Regions from separate parts of the Paenibacillus sp. LRG-1 genome, predicted to be linked through region 3. Evidence: a T-box and tRNA genes for the amino acid it is inferred to sense, from the RefSeq annotation. Region 3 holds a T-box; the other regions hold tRNA genes.
The links. The T-box of region 3 lies ahead of leuS (leucine--tRNA ligase). A T-box ahead of a tRNA ligase gene usually reads a tRNA of that ligase, here a tRNA-Leu.
Positions count from the first base shown of each region.

Region 1: it encodes a tRNA-Leu, which carries the amino acid that the T-box ahead of leuS (leucine--tRNA ligase) is inferred to sense. The anticodon was not compared.
Region 2: it encodes a tRNA-Leu, which carries the amino acid that the T-box ahead of leuS (leucine--tRNA ligase) is inferred to sense. The anticodon was not compared.

Region 1 is NZ_CM170126.1:1,953,409-1,958,723, forward strand. It holds gene ACUUJN_RS08730 (hypothetical protein) at 1-324, opposite strand, end outside; gene ACUUJN_RS08735 (hypothetical protein) at 648-818, opposite strand; gene ACUUJN_RS08740 (hypothetical protein) at 962-1,138, opposite strand; gene ACUUJN_RS08745 (hypothetical protein) at 1,439-1,954, shown strand; gene ACUUJN_RS08750 (GNAT family N-acetyltransferase) at 2,025-2,546, shown strand; gene ACUUJN_RS08755 (N-acetyltransferase) at 2,643-3,080, opposite strand; tRNA gene ACUUJN_RS08760 (tRNA-Leu) at 3,457-3,541, shown strand; gene ACUUJN_RS08765 (NAD(P)H-dependent oxidoreductase) at 3,635-4,165, opposite strand; gene ACUUJN_RS08770 (winged helix-turn-helix transcriptional regulator) at 4,363-4,719, shown strand; gene fabV (enoyl-ACP reductase FabV) at 4,883-5,315, shown strand, end outside.
Region 2 is NZ_CM170126.1:2,043,262-2,048,576, forward strand. It holds gene ACUUJN_RS09185 (hypothetical protein) at 1-202, shown strand, start outside; gene ACUUJN_RS09190 (carboxymuconolactone decarboxylase family protein) at 320-649, shown strand; gene ACUUJN_RS09195 (YhjD family protein) at 792-1,328, opposite strand; tRNA gene ACUUJN_RS09200 (tRNA-Leu) at 1,549-1,632, shown strand; gene ACUUJN_RS09205 (MFS transporter) at 2,058-3,557, opposite strand; gene ACUUJN_RS09210 (MerR family transcriptional regulator) at 3,694-4,533, shown strand; gene msrA (peptide-methionine (S)-S-oxide reductase MsrA) at 4,603-5,115, shown strand; gene ACUUJN_RS09220 (divergent polysaccharide deacetylase family protein) at 5,241-5,315, shown strand, end outside.
Region 3 is NZ_CM170126.1:4,112,823-4,118,137, forward strand. It holds gene comER (late competence protein ComER) at 1-449, shown strand, start outside; gene leuS (leucine--tRNA ligase) at 430-2,868, opposite strand; T-box leader at 2,930-3,187, opposite strand; gene ACUUJN_RS18120 (tautomerase family protein) at 3,372-3,761, shown strand; gene ACUUJN_RS18125 (class I SAM-dependent DNA methyltransferase) at 3,834-4,607, opposite strand; gene ACUUJN_RS18130 (CvfB family protein) at 4,611-5,315, opposite strand, start outside.

The DNA of each region.
Region 1 (5,315 bases), 2.2 Mb from region 3:
TTGCAACCAGGAATCAGAGTATCTGTCTCCCTGAATTGCAAAATGAACTTTTTGCGATTCATAAGCCTTAAATTTATATACATCATAGGCTTCCCAGACTCCAGGAACCCCTTCTTTACCAAGGGTCCCAATGATAGAATCACCTACAAAAAAAGGGTTCGCTTGTTCGAAGGTGCCATTTGGTTCCTGTTCATTTCCAGTAAGGGTTGGAACAGCAATTAGTTGCTTGTTTGCTGTAGGGTTTGTTTCTTCGGCTGCAGCGATACCAGCAGTAGTACTCAGCATAAGTGTCAGGCCTAATGAAGCTAACAATGTCTTTTTCATAGTAAAGTTCCTTTCTTTTTTAGGGTTTTTAAGGGGGTTAAAATCATGGAGATAAATGAGTAAAATATAAATACTAAATTGGGAATTATTTAAAAATGGACTTGATGTGTGAGATGAAATAATAGGTAGAGGTGAATATATCTGTGAGGCATTTAAGGATTCGACAAGTTTTCCTACTCGGGCTTTAGCTCGTGTTTAGTGTAAAATAGACAGAATTAATGGACTGGAGTGGCACGAATGGATAATGTAATCTGAACTAAAAGAGCCTTATACCTTAAAATAGAGGCTAGACTCTTTATTTGAATCTACGAAGGCAACGTATTTTATTGTCCAATTGTAGCCGGAATTTTATACCAGAACAATTGACCGATTTCGTAGCCTGGCGTTTCTACTTCTAAGTAGTACCATTTGCCTGCTTCAAGTTCTTTACCTAAAGTGTACTGACCATCATTTGCCGACTTTATCTTATGACCATTGCTGTCACGTAAAACCATTTTTAACCACGCACTCGGATACTTATCTCCTTCAAGTTTAAAATCAACCCACTTGGTTTCAAAAACCTTGAATTTGTAAACGTCGTAGGTGTCATAGTATCTTCCATCAATAAGTTCTCCAATGCTTCCATATATATTATCACCTAAAAAAATTTCGCTTGCTTCTTCAAAGCTATTATTAGGCTCTCTGTCAGTCCCATTCCAGATAGCTGGATAGATTCCTTTTGCAATGCGGGTGCTGCTTCTTGAGCAGATGCAACGGCGGTGGATGTGCTTAATAGAAGTGCAAGACCTAGTGTAGAAAAAACTGCCTTTTTCATTTAATAATCTCTTCCCTTCTTATATTTTGGGATTTAAACGAATATATATAACCAATTACATCCATTATTATATATTGAATCCCAATAAAATGGAATAAAAATGGAACTATAAACAAAAATATATATTTTTTTGTCACAATTATGCGTTTTTACAAATTTATTCACTAAACTTCAATTAAGAGTTAGCCAACTTACTGTATACTATAAAATCCCGTCTTAATATGCTGTCGTGAAAAGGGGCATCCTATTTTAGGAGTAACACAAGCTATGTTATACTCCATAATTGGAGGTGAAAAATATATGTTCGATCCGACGGTTTTTGATAATTTAAAAGTGGCCATGGAAAATACAGTATACGATCTGGATAATTTGGATTCACGTATTGACATTACACAGCGAATCGACAGATTGGAAATGTCTGTGATGTCACGTGAATTTGCTGTCCAATTCAGACTGAGAGAACACCCGAGTGTGACAGCAGAGATTCAACTAAAGGCGGATTTAAACAACTTGGCTGCGGAAATTTTGGAAATCAAAGATCAAATTCCGGGATGTGTCTTGTTGCTGAGTTTTTACATGGAAATTCGTGAAATTGAGTCACAATGCAGCCAGATTGAAAATATACTGACCGAAATTTGGAAGCCCGATCTTCGACCGGTACAAACGCTTAGTCAGATTTACGGAGAGAAGACATCTACATACCAAAATAGGATTGAACTCCGATTTTCCAGACAAATTAACGAAGATCAGATGGAAGACATTCCAGAGCTGTTGGAACACATATTGCTGACGCTTATGGAATTAAACAAGGTCTAAAGGGTTAGAGCCCTAATGCAAATGACATTAGTAGACCAACAAGTTAACGTTAGAGGAGTTGAAAGTATAAATGAATGAACTTGAATTCTCTCAAGTATATGCGATTATGGAGGCTTCTTTTCCTGAAACGGAATGCAGGACATTCGAGTCACAGAGGGCTCTGCTTCATCATCCATGTTATCGTTTACTTACCCAAAAGGACGAACAAGGGCAAACAATTGCTTTTTTGGCGGGATGGGAGTTTACAGATTTTCGGTTTGTAGAGCATATTGCCGTAGATTCGGCTATACGAGGTGGCGGGTTAGGTAAAGAGCTTATGAGCAAGTTTATTTCACAGTCCGGTAAACCGGTAGTACTGGAGGTTGAGCCACCAGTGGATGAATGGACCCGGAGAAGAATTGGTTTTTATGAACGTTTGGGATTTCATCTGAACCATTTTGACTATGTACAGCCTCCTTTAAGAGAAGGACAGGCTGATCTGCGGCTTCAAATAATGAGCTATCCAGGTGCGCTGGCTGAACAGGATTTTGCTCCGTTTAAAGAGATTCTATATGCCGAGGTTTATGGCTTAAATAGGAGACTAGACACTTAGTTGTAATAGATAAAAGTAAAAGGCTCTGCTTACGCCGTATTTCTACGGGAGCAGAGCCTTTGTACTACTAGGCTAAAGGTGCTAGGTGCTTCATTATCATTCATGTTTTGTCCATACCATTACAAATTCTTTCTCGTCAGTTTCGGCATCAACAGATTCCGCTTGAATGGTAAATCCATTTTTAGTATAGAAGCTAAATGCTTTCGTGTTCGACTGGTATACCTTTAATTGAATCTCATTATGTTGCTTCTTCACCCAATCTAGTAGTAACTTGCCATAGCCTTTTCTTTGAGAACCAACACGTATAAACAGAGCCGCCAAGTATCCATCCAACATGGAGACGAAGCCGCCAATGCTATGATCATCTTGTATGATAACGTAGTTTTGAGCGAGAGGAAGGTACCTGTTTTCCATCTCGGTAACTTGTGATGCCCAATACTGCGGAGCAATAAAATGATGGGCTTCTATGGAAGCATCTAGCCAGATGGCTGCCAACTCGTTGAACTCTTCCACATTTGCGGGTCTAATCGACATCGTATCTCCTCTTTCACAGTGCAGTATGTAATCTTATAGATGATGCTGAAATAAAAAAGACCGTCCGAGGACGGTCTTTCTACCCGTGGCGCTTATTTAAAGCTTTGATCCGTATCCCGCGCCTCCGTCAACTCTGTAAATTAGAGAATAACGGACCGGGTAAGGGATACGCTCAACATGTGATTATTGATGTTGACGCACCTCCTTTCCTGATGGACCCATTTTACCATATCTGGTTTGTGATATCCAGTGATTTTCTTATATTTACGGAAATGATTCATAGAAAATATAATATAAAAATAGCTTGATTTTATGTTCTATGGAAGATATAATCTAAATTACCGTGATTGAAAACATCGGTGTGAATACATAATATGCGGTCGTGGCGGAATTGGCAGACGCGCACGGTTCAGGTCCGTGTGGGCTAACCCCCCGTGGAGGTTCGAGTCCTCTCGACCGCATCATAGCCTAACATTTACAGGTTCTTGGATTGGCTGGATGCCACCAAGAGCCTGTTTTTATATGGTTAAGATGCGTGTACCATTATAACTATTTTATTTATACTGAAATATATATTTAATATAGTCCTTTGCACTCTGATTAATGTCTTCGTCGCTTGCTTGAAACGAGGCTCCGAAGACAGCGAAATAGGGTAATGTTATGGCGCCAACATGCACTGCGCTTGCCTTAAAAGGTGCTATAACTTCATCTACAGTAAAAGAAACGGAACCAGTAGGTAAGTAATTTTCTTTTTTATCGCCAATGGACATGGCTATCCCTAGCTTCTTTCCTTTTAACTTATCACCCTTTGAACCATAAGCCCATCCATGGGTAAAAACATCATCGAACCACTTTTTTAATAAAGGAGGGTAACTATACCAATACAAAGGGAATTGAAATATGACATTATCGTATGCTTCAAGTAGCTGTTGTTCTTTCAAAACATCAATGCTCCAGTTTGGATACTCTTTATAAATCTCATGAATTGTAATTTCATTGGTATATTGAAGTAATTCTCGTTTCCATCTGTTATTTACTCTAGAATCTTCGATATTGGGATGAGCTAAAATCACAAGAGTTTTCATCATAAATCACCTTTCTTACGTAACATATTTGCCTTTGTAGATGCTCTATTATTATTCTGTATGCTTCAAAAAAAGTAAATACACACAATAAAGTAAGATAGTTACTTGAAAGTATGCATTGGACTTAAAGTGAAGATATGCGATTATAGAATTAATTAGATAAACTTTGTTATTTTTAGCGTTGAAGAGGTGGTACTATGAAACAATATAATTTAGGCATAGAAGCAACACTTGAGATCATCGGAGGTAAATGGAAATCATTAATCATATGTTTATTAATGTCTGGTAGAAAAAGGACAAGTGAATTACAGCGTAGTATTTCAGGCATTTCTCAAAAGGTTCTTATACAGCAACTTCGCGAACTTGAAAAGGATGGTATCATAGGTAGACATGTGTATAATCAAATGCCTCCAAAAGTGGAGTATTATATAACGGAATATGGAATTACAGCAAATGAAATTATTGACTTAATGTGTTCTTGGGGAAGGGCTAATATCCAAATAAGACAACAGCAAGGAGAAGATGTGATGTTGTTAGAAAATGATTCAAAATGAATAGTGGAGTAAAAAAGCGTTGCAGACTATGATGTTTACGGTAGTTTTCTTCGGCTGTCTTCAAGTGTTATGTGTTGAGCCGCAAGCTGATTTGCTATATAGTTATGACTGGACAACCATTACATCCATATTAAATGAATGCTAAAGTAGGGGGACCCTTGCAATGATTATTAAACCGAAAATCCGTGGTTTTATATGTACGACTGCACATCCTGCAGGATGCGCGGCTCATGTTAACCGTCAGATCAACTACATCAAAGAAAGCACATCAATACAAGGAGCTAAAAAGGTGCTTGTGATCGGAGCATCTACTGGATACGGGCTGGCTTCTCGTATTGCTGCGAGCTTCGGTCTGGGAGCGGACACCATAGGGGTATCCTATGAACGTCCTGCATCAGAGGGGCGCACGGCTTCAGCAGGCTGGTATAATACGGTAGCCTTTGAAAGAGCGGCCAGAGCAGCTGGCTACATAGCAGAAAGCATTAATGGAGATGCTTTTTCTCATGAAATTAAGCAGGCGACGTTGAAGCTGGTAAAGGAAAAGCTGGGCAAGGTAGACCTGATTGTATATAGTGTCGCTTCACCGCGACGGACAC
Region 2 (5,315 bases), 2.1 Mb from region 3:
GGATGCTTATCGACTCTCCGGTGAAAAGGTGCGTGTCGTACGCGATGGATTGGAGTCCAACGATGTTGTTGGCATTGTACTGGCATGGGATGATGAACAGGTGCTTATTCGCCGCCAGAATCGACGTGTGGTCAAGTTGGATCGCAGTTATACATACCAGCCGTTCGGCGAGCCGCGTCACAATCCGATAGATCTGGGTTAGGAAGGGGTTCCAAATGGGTGTTGGATAAAAATAACTGAGCGATTCATTAGGCATACAGAAACTCTAAATCGGACACAGTAATGAAGGGAAATCCAACAGAGAGGACGTGCTGTGTCAATGACGGTTATGGACGAAAAAGTACATGCATACAAGGATCAAATCAGCCATTTGGAAGATCAGTTGCCCGAGGTAGTTCATGCATATCATCGCTTTACCGGAGAGTGCTTTCAAGCCGGCAGCTTAGATGAGAAAACCAAGCAACTGATTGCGCTAGGCATTGGCTTATTTGCCAACAATGAAGTATGCACGTTTTATCACGTGGACGAGGCGCGGTCCAAAGGAGCCAGTGATCAGGAAATTATGGAGACCATTGCTGTGGCCGCAGCAGTAGGTGGAGGACATGCTCTAAGTCAAGGGGTTACGCGTGTACAGAAGGCGTTGCAATAAAGCAAATCATTAATAGATATGCTTATACTTCGTGATAGCGAATATAGATCGATTTTGATATATGATGGTTATGGAAAGGAGCTTCCGAGCACAGTTGGTGTCTGCGGAAGCTTCTTTCTTTTGCGTGTTTGTTGTGCGGGGACTATGCTCTTCTGCTTGCGGCAAAAGCAGCAGGGCGAGACGTTTTACGCTTATAGGCCAAAGAGGATGTAACCAAACTTCGTTCAACGATGCGTAGGGGTTTGGAAGTTGAATTGTTTGGTAATTCGGGGCGATGTTTCTCTAGTAAAGGAAGGGCGGCTGTATGAGGCATGGAGGTCGAGAGCCCCAGATATGCTCGCATCCGCTCATACATTTCTTTACGGAATGCTGGCATAGCCATATTGAACTGCTCTTTATTTCCTTTACTTATATAGGTGGCGTGAACGCCGGAGTGGTTTTGTTGTATGTCTAGAACATGAATGTGATATTTATTAAATTCATGTTTTATTTCAGATAGCAGGATTCCGGTACGATCTACACCTGCGTTAACCATTTCGACATAAAGATCAGGGGTTTTCAGCATACCGCTTTCTTCAAGAATTAGGCTGTCCCGCTCAAATACTTTTTGAATAAAGGTAAGGAGCAGATAACTTTTCACAAGAGACCATTCATGCTGAGTAGTATCTAAAGAAGTCATTACCATTCACCGCCTTAGGAAAATGTGATGATAATTCATAACCGATTGAAAAAAAGAACCTTCGTTCCTGAGAACTTATGTTCTTATTTTAGCTTATTATTCCTTTTTTATCAAGGGGAAATTAACAAACATAAAAGGTTTGACATCTTGATATGAGCATGGTATGATCTATCTTGTCGCTAAGAAAGATAGATCTTTCGAGGTATATGACAACATATATGCGGTCGTGGCGGAATTGGCAGACGCGCACGGTTCAGGTCCGTGTGGGCTAACCCCCGTGGAGGTTCGAGTCCTCTCGACCGCATCATCTTATAATATACAGGTTTGTGAATTGCTTTTATAGCAGTTTGCGGACCTTTTTGTATGCTTAAAAAATTTAAGTTGTTACCCAAGACCTGTGTCGAAGAAATCTCTCCGAAGCTATGAGAACAGGATAATAAGTCTACTGTTGGAATGACCTTATAAGCGCATTCCGGTGGATTTTTTCCCATTTCTATTATGAAGTCGATATTTTCACCTCTTCTATCTCTTTCTTTCCAGCCTTGCCATGCTTGATCTTATTTCAGTTCAATCTACTCAATATGCTTACCAATGGCTGTCGAAATTTTCCTAATTGAATCTACTGAATACGAGACTTTTGGAGGCGATTAAAAAATAACAAATAAAACAACTGCCGCTCGTGAGATGTAGCGGCAGTTGTTTAGAATTAACTACATGGAATTAACTGTATCAAAACTCAACATCTCTTTTTTTCTTGGAGCGCGCCCCTGCCAAACGGACAACTAGCGAAGCTACCACCAAAATTGCAGTTACTCCCACAAGGATAACAAAAAAGGATTGATCAAAAGCAGAACGGCCCGCATCTTTCAGTGCTTCTGCAGCCTGGGCAGGCAAACCCTCTGCAGCTATGAGCGCTTCATCCAGGCTGTCTTTCACATTCGCTGGAACGTGGAGTCCCGTAGGGACTTTCATAGCTAGGGAATACGCAAGAGTTGACATGCTTCCGATGATAGCAATCCCTGATGCTCCCCCCATTTCATAGGCAACTTCTTCAATCGATGCAGCCATGCCTGCTTTGTGTGCCGGGGCATAGTTCATAATGGAGTGAGATGCTGCTGTCATACCTGCTCCCAAACCCACACCAAGTAAAGCCAATCCAAGAATCTGCCCGGCCATGCCTGAATTAAATTGCGTGAGATAGATGCCCATTCCCAGACCGGCAATCAGAAGAGAGGAGCTTTTAATACGGATAACGTCATAGCGATGCAATATGGACCCGGTTAAGGGGCCGGCAATGAGAGATGCAATCGGTATGCTGATCGTGTACAGTCCTGCTTGGAGAGGCGACAGACCTTCCACCAGTTGAAGACGCTGGGTTACAATATATTGAATCCCCATCTGTGTAAATGCACCCACCAAGGCAGTTATAAATCCGGTGCTGAACCTTGTAATTTTAAATAAAGTAAGATCAATAAGAGGGCTAGCGCTTTTATTTTGACGACGGATAAAGATGATAAGTGCCAAGACGCCGATAACCGCACCTATTACGGCCAATATTGGAGACCCGTCACGACGGGCAAACTCTTTGATGGAATAGATGAGTCCCACCATGGCGATCATGATTTGGATGGAGCCGGTAAGATCCCATTTTTTCTCTTTATTGCCCGCATGTTTTGGAACATAAATCAGAGTTAATGCAAAAGCAATGATCGCAATCGGCAAATTAATCAAAAATACAGAACCCCACCAAAAATGCTCTAAAAGAAGCCCGCCGACGATAGGACCTAGTCCTGCTCCTCCTGCAGAAACGGAGCCCCAAATGCCGATCGCGAATCCACGCTCGCGTTCATCTGTAAATGTAACCCTAATGATTGACAAGGTAGCGGGCATCATCATAGACGCTCCGACTGCAAGAAGAACTCGAGACGCCACCAATACAAAGGGCACGGGGGAAAAGGCGGCAGTAAGCGAAGCAGCAGCAAATACAAGCAACCCGAGGGTAAAGATTTTTTTATAACCCAAGCGGTCCCCAAGCGTTCCCATTGCTGGCAGCAGACCCGCCATAACGAGCGAGTAGCCATTGAGAATCCATAATTTTTCTGACGCTGATGCACCGAGGTCATGGGTTAAGCTCGGCAATGCGGTATACAGGATGGTCATATCCATCACAATAAGCAAAAGAGCGCTTGATACGATAGCTAGAACCAACCAGCGTTTGAATTTAGACATGTTGTTCCTCCGTGAATACAAATTTAAGTTATTACAATTTAAAACCTTAATCTATAGGGTTACCCTATAGTCAAGTGCTAATTCTCGGGATAAAATAGACATACTAAACTTCTAAAACATAACGGAGGAATGAGTTATGTCAAAAAGTCACAGCCCATACTTTACTACCAGTGAGCTGGCCAAGACTTGCGGAGTCACCAAACATACCCTTTTCCATTATGATGAGATCGGGCTCTTGAAACCAGAATTCACAAACTCAAAAGGCTATCGTTTTTACTCCATTCAGCAATGCTACGCGCTTGATATTATTAATGTGCTAAAGAAGGCGGGGAGCTCACTACAGGAAATCAAGGAATTTATTGAGAATCAGAATACGCCTCTGCTCATAGAGCTATTCAAACAGAAACTGCATGACCTTGAAGTGGAACGGATTAGAATAAAACGGATGCAAAGCCTATTGAAAGGTGCCATTGAAATGACGGAGCAAGCCAAGGGAGAGTTACACGATGGACCGTCAATAGAAGAATGTGAAGAGGAATATTTCATTGCCACACAACTGGAACAGGGTGATGGTGATAAGGAGTTTGCTCACAAATTAAAGGAACATCGAGATTATTGCGAAAATCACTTTACTGATTATGAGTTTCCGATCTGGACCATTTTATCCAAGGATCGGTTTGAGTCAGGGGATTATTATTCCGATTATATTGCCAATAAGCTAAAGGCTCCGACTGTGGGAAAGAGAATAGTTACCAAATCCAAAGGCCTCTATGCTGTCTTAAATCACAGAGGATCATATGAAACAATGTCTGAAGCGTACTCCGTTATAAAAGAGTATATAGCGAGTAAAGGGATGACTGTGTGCGGGAGTGCGTACGCAGTGGATTTGCTCAACTATTTCGCAGAAAAAAATCCAGACGACTATGTAATACGGATATCGGTTGAGGTTTGTAAAGGGAGAAAATTTCTTTTATAAGGTTATCTTTTAAGATATGATAGAAAATAACGCACTTTATGATGAAGCTATTGAAAGGTTGGATGTAAGATGGAGAAAGCAACTTTTGCAGGTGGATGCTTCTGGTGTATGGTGACACCATTTGAAGAGCAGCCGGGCATTCATGGCATTGTGTCAGGATACACTGGAGGAACGATTCCCGATCCGACCTACGAGCAGGTTAAAACAGGAACTACAGGTCACTACGAGGTGGTGCAGATTACTTTTGAGCCTGAGCTGTTTCCTTATGAAAAGCTGCTCGAATTATATTGGCCGCAAACAGATCCTACCGACGGGGAAGGTCAATTCCAGGACCGGGGTACACAGTATAAACCCGCAATTTTTTATCATACAGAGCAGCAACGTGAGCTTGCGCAACAGTCCAAGGAGCAGTTGGTACAAAGTGGACGTTTTGATAAGCCAATTGTAACGGAGATTCTTCCTGCTTCTATTTTTTATCCGGCAGAGGATTATCATCAGGATTACCACAAGAAAAACGTGAAGCACTATAAGGAAGATCGGGCCCAATCAGGCCGTGATGAATTTATTGATAAGAACTGGTAAGCGGCTTTAATATACGTTTCTACGCACGATAAGGCAGATCAGGGAGTATTCCATGGATCTGCCTTATACATATTTAGACGAGGTTACTCACACAATGAAGGGACAGAGAAGGAGGCTGACCCGCAATGAGTACACGACGGAAGCTACACATGAGAAACATAATAAAAAAGGCTTTAAAGGCATCTCGCGGCCGGAAAGAG
Region 3 (5,315 bases):
GAAGCCGGATTACAGAGGAGGACCGCACCCTTCTGGAAGAGCTTATGTCCCACATCAGCAGGCCGATTCGGGTTAAAGAATCTTATACTCGAATCACGTCGGATTTTTCGAGTTGCGGTCCTGCTTTCTTGGCCTTTTTTATGGACCAGTGGATTCAAGCCGCAGTTCAAGCTACAGGTATAGACCGTACGGAGCTATGCGCCCTGGCCGGTGAAATGATCATCGGCACTGGAAAGCTACTCACGGAAGGCGGGATGACACCAGCCGAGTTACAGGCCAGAGTGGCGGTTCCCGGAGGTATTACCGCCGAAGCTCTCGCACTGTTGGACATCAGCCTGCATAGTGTCTTTCCCGAGCTGATACAAGCCACGCACAACAAGTATGAAGAAGACATGCAAAAGGTGGATGTCTCCTTCGGCTTAAAGCCAATTAACCGGCAACAATATTAACCAGCTTACCTGGAACAGCAATTACCTTGCGGATCGTTTTGCCGGCCAGTGCCTGCTGAACATTGTCCAACGACACAGCGAATGCTTCCATCGCTTTAGCATCAAGATCCTTGGCAATCGTTGCACGCTGCACAATTTTACCATTCACTTGCACAACAATTTCCACTTCGGCGTCCACCGTCCATGCTTCATCATAAGCAGGCCAGGCCGCGTAGGTAATGCTATCATTGTGCCCCAGCAGCTGCCACAATTCCTCGGCCAGATGGGGTGCAAGCGGCGACAGCATTTGCACGAAGTTTTCCATTGCTGCACGCGGCAGAAGGTCTGCTTTGTATGCATCGTTGGTGAAGATCATCAGCTGGCTGATCGCTGTATTGAAGCGCAGTGCATCCAGATCTTCGGTTACTTTTTTCAGCGTTTTATGCCAAGTACGATTGAACTCATCGCTAACGCCGTCATTTGTAATTTTATCGTTCAGGCTACCATCCTCGGAAACAAACAGGCGCCATACGCGGGACAGAAAACGATGTGCTCCCTCTACCCCATTCTCATTCCATGGCTTGGTCGCTTCCAGCGGCCCCATAAACATCTCATAAATACGCAGCGTATCGGCGCCAAACGTATTGACAATATCATCAGGATTAATGACATTACCGCGTGATTTACTCATTTTTTCATTGTTGTTGCCCAAAATCATACCCTGGTTGACCAGCTTATAAAAAGGCTCTTTCGTTTCCACTACGCCGATATCATACAGTACCTTATGCCAGAAACGGGCATACAGCAAGTGAAGAACCGCATGTTCCGCTCCGCCAATATACAAATCAACAGGCATCCATTCACGTTGTTTCTCTTTGGATACAAGCTCTTTGTCATTTTTCGGATCAATAAAGCGCAGGTAATACCAGCAACTGCCTGCCCATTGCGGCATTGTATTTGTCTCGCGGCGTGCTTTCATACCTGTCTCAGGATCAATGGTTTCGATCCAATCTGTTGCGTTCGCCAGCGGGGATTCACCTGTACCTGAAGGCTTGATATTGTCCATCTCCGGCAGTACGAGCGGAAGTTGGTCCTCAGGAACCGTTTTGATCGTTCCATCCTCTAGATGAATTACCGGAATCGGCTCGCCCCAATAGCGTTGACGGCTGAACAGCCAGTCACGCAGGCGATAGGTGACTTTGCCGTGTCCTTTGCCCTCGGCTTCCAGCCATTCAATCATCTTCGGAATCGCTTCCTCGTTGGTAAGTCCATTCAGCGGGCCGGAATTGACGTGCGGTCCATCCTCAGTATATGGCTCATTAGCCACATCTCCACCTTGGACAACCTCAATGATATTCAATCCGAATTGCTTGGCAAATTCCCAGTCACGCGCATCGTGAGCAGGTACAGCCATAATCGCTCCAGTTCCGTAGCCTGCAAGTACATAGTCAGCAATCCAGATCGGCAGCTTTTCGCCGTTCACCGGGTTCACTGCATAAGCTCCTGTGAATACGCCTGTTTTATCCTTGGCCAGATCCGTACGCTCCAGATCGCTTTTACGAGCAGCTTGTTCACGGTACTGTTGCACAGCATCCTTTTGCTCAGGCGTAGTGATAATATCCACCAATTCCTGCTCTGGTGCCAGCACACAGTAGCTTGCGCCGAACAGTGTATCTGGACGGGTTGTAAATACTGTGAGTTGCTCGTCATAGCCTTCAATTGGAAAACGAACCTCTGCCCCGGTAGACTTACCGATCCAGTTCCGCTGCATATCCTTAATACTCTCAGACCAATCCAGTTCCTCCAGATCCTCCAGCAGACGATCCGCGTATTCCGTAATTTTCAGCATCCATTGACGCATTGGTTTACGGACGACCGGATGACCGCCACGCTCACTCTTACCGTCAATAACTTCTTCATTCGCTAGCACCGTTCCCAGCGCCGGGCACCAGTTCACAGGTACTTCAGCTACATATGCAAGGCCGCGCTTGTACAGCTGGATGAAGATCCACTGTGTCCATTTGTAATAATCAGGATCCGTCGTGCTGATTTCACGATCCCAGTCGTAGGAGAAGCCGAGCGATTTGATTTGACGGCGGAAGTTATTTACATTTTTCACCGTAATTTCGCGTGGGTGCTCCCCTGTATCCAGCGCATGCTGCTCGGCAGGCAGACCGAAGGCGTCCCAACCCATCGGATGCAGTACGTTGTAGCCGCGCATTCTTTTATATCGTGAAACAATATCCGTAGCTGTGTAGCCCTCTGGGTGGCCTACATGTAGGCCGGCTCCAGATGGGTACGGAAACATATCCAAAGCATAAAACTTCGGTTTGCCCGGCTCTTCCCCGGTACGGAACGTCTTGTTCTCATCCCAATATTTCTGCCATTTTGGTTCAATACTTTGCGGTTGATAGCCGTGCTTCGGCTGTGTGTCTGTCATTGTCTTTTCCTCCTCAAACGGTATGCAACAAAAAAACCTCTGCATCCCGTAGCGTGTCAGCGCTAGGGACGAGAGGTTATATTCCCGTGGTACCACCCTAGTTAGCAGAAAGCGTTCTTCGCGTTCTACTCCCTTTGCACCTGATAACGGAGGTGATCCGATGCGGGTTAATAACAGGATACAAGCACCTGTATAGGGCGTTCCTGCGTTGGACGCATATCTCCGAGGCGAGTTCACTTTGCACTGTCAACCGGCTTGCACCACCCGCCAGCTCTCTACATGTCCAGACAAAGCTACTATTCCTCATCAGCGATTGTTTAACCGTTAATAATGGCACTATTATATTGAAAACCGCGAAAAAAGTCAAATAAGGACTACCTTTGGTGTTAAAGACCCTCTTCATACTAATTGTTCATGACACATGCATACGAATGTTTTATAATGATTTCGAATTAAATCGCTTCAAGTTGAGATGAGTTGAGATAAGAAAGGTGAGCTGAGAAATGGCACAGATTAAAATTTACGGAATAAAAGAAACTCTAAATCCAATCAAAAAGCAACTTTCAGAGGTGATTCATTCTGCTGTGGTGGATGCGTTCAAATATCCTCCTGACAAGAGGTTTCATCGTTTTTTTCCTATGGATCAGGAAGACTTTATATATGCCGATGGTCGCTCTGAGGCGTACACCATTATTGAAATCAGTATCTTTGAAGGCAGAACGACAGAAGCTAAGAAGCAACTCATTAACCTGTTATTCCAAAGAATTAACGATCTTTTGGGTATTTCTCCACAGGATCTTGAGATTACTATATTTGAAACACCCAAACAGAACTGGGGCATTCGGGGTGTACCGGGTGATGAGCTTCAGCTGAGCTATAAAGTGAATATATGAGTGCAAAAAGACGCCCTTCATGTCATCATGAAAAGCGTCTTTCTTTTCCCATACTCGCTAAATGAAGCCTTGCTATTTTACAGCAACATAAAACAGTCTCGCCGCGTCATCTTCTGCTTCTACCCATTCAAAATCCGCATATACCTTCACATCACGAAAACCCGCTTTGGACAATTCTGCCTTCATCCAGTCTGGGTCATAGGCACGTTGAACATGTATTTCCTCGAAACGCTGGTATAGATCGCGTCCTTCTTGTTCTGCTTTCGCAAAGATACTAAGATGATGCTCAATTTCACAACGGGGAGTGTCCAACGCACATGTCCAGATATACGAGATAGAGCGTTCATCCAGTACGAATGGTTGCTCTTCATCATAACGTAAAAACGTCTGAGGATGATGTACATCGAACAAGAAGGTTCCGCCAGGCTTTAGACCAGCATGCGTTCTGCGAAGAGTAGAAATTATATCTTCTTCCTCCAACAAGTAATTCAGACAATCGCAAAAAGAAATTACAGAATCCACAGGCTCGGGTAAAATCCATTCTCTCATATCCTGCTGTATCCAGCGAACGCTTCCCTCACGAAACAATCGCTGTCCCTGTGGAGTGGTTTCCATTTTGCGACGGGCTACTGCCAGCATGTCAGAGGATAAGTCGATTCCAGCCACCTCGAAGCCCGAGTTAACCAGGGGGATCGTAATTGAACCCGTTCCGCAGCCCAGCTCGGCCACCGTATGAGGCATACCGTACTGATCCCAAGCCTGCCGTGCAAAGCGCAACCAGTCCGGGTACGGCATGTCCTGCATCAGCTCATCATACACATAGGCAAACTTCCGGTAAGAAGCCATTTTTTATTCCCCATTCCCGTCCTTCGGTTCAGGTATATTCTCCACCAGGTAGGTCCAGTTTTCCTTTTGTGTAACCAGTCCTTCCTTCATCAGCTTGCCCATCGCACGCTTGAAGGCGGATTTACTGATACCAAACCGTTGCTTGATAATATCCGGCGGTGTTGCGTCGGAATAAGGCATGCCGCCGCCCGGACGCTCTTTCAGAAAAGCAATCAACCGCTCCGCATCCTCATCACGGCCTACTTCCTTGCGTGGTGACATCGCCAGATTGACCCGACCGTCTTCCCGAACAAGCGTGACCCGTACCTTGACCTCTTCGCCCAAGCGAAGCATCCGGTTACGCTCCGAGGAATGAATCATTCCAATCGCGCCAAAACCAAGCACACCTCCGTTCACCAGGACGAATGTGCCCATCTGAAGCGGCTTGTACACAGTCGCCTGCACCCACGTATTCAGCCACGAATCAGGGGCGTGGAAGCACAACGGAGCCAGCTCCTGTTCCCCTGCCAGCTTAGCCCGCAGTCTGCCTTGCTTGTCATGCTCCATAATGGCATACACGTAGTCGCCCACACGAGGATGCAAATCTCGGTTTTCTGGCAACTCACGAATCGGCAGCAAAAGCTGACGACCCAATCCCATCTCCAGGAAACAACCCAAACGCGGATGCACATCGGCCACCTCAAGCTTTGCCATTTCGCCCAACGACAA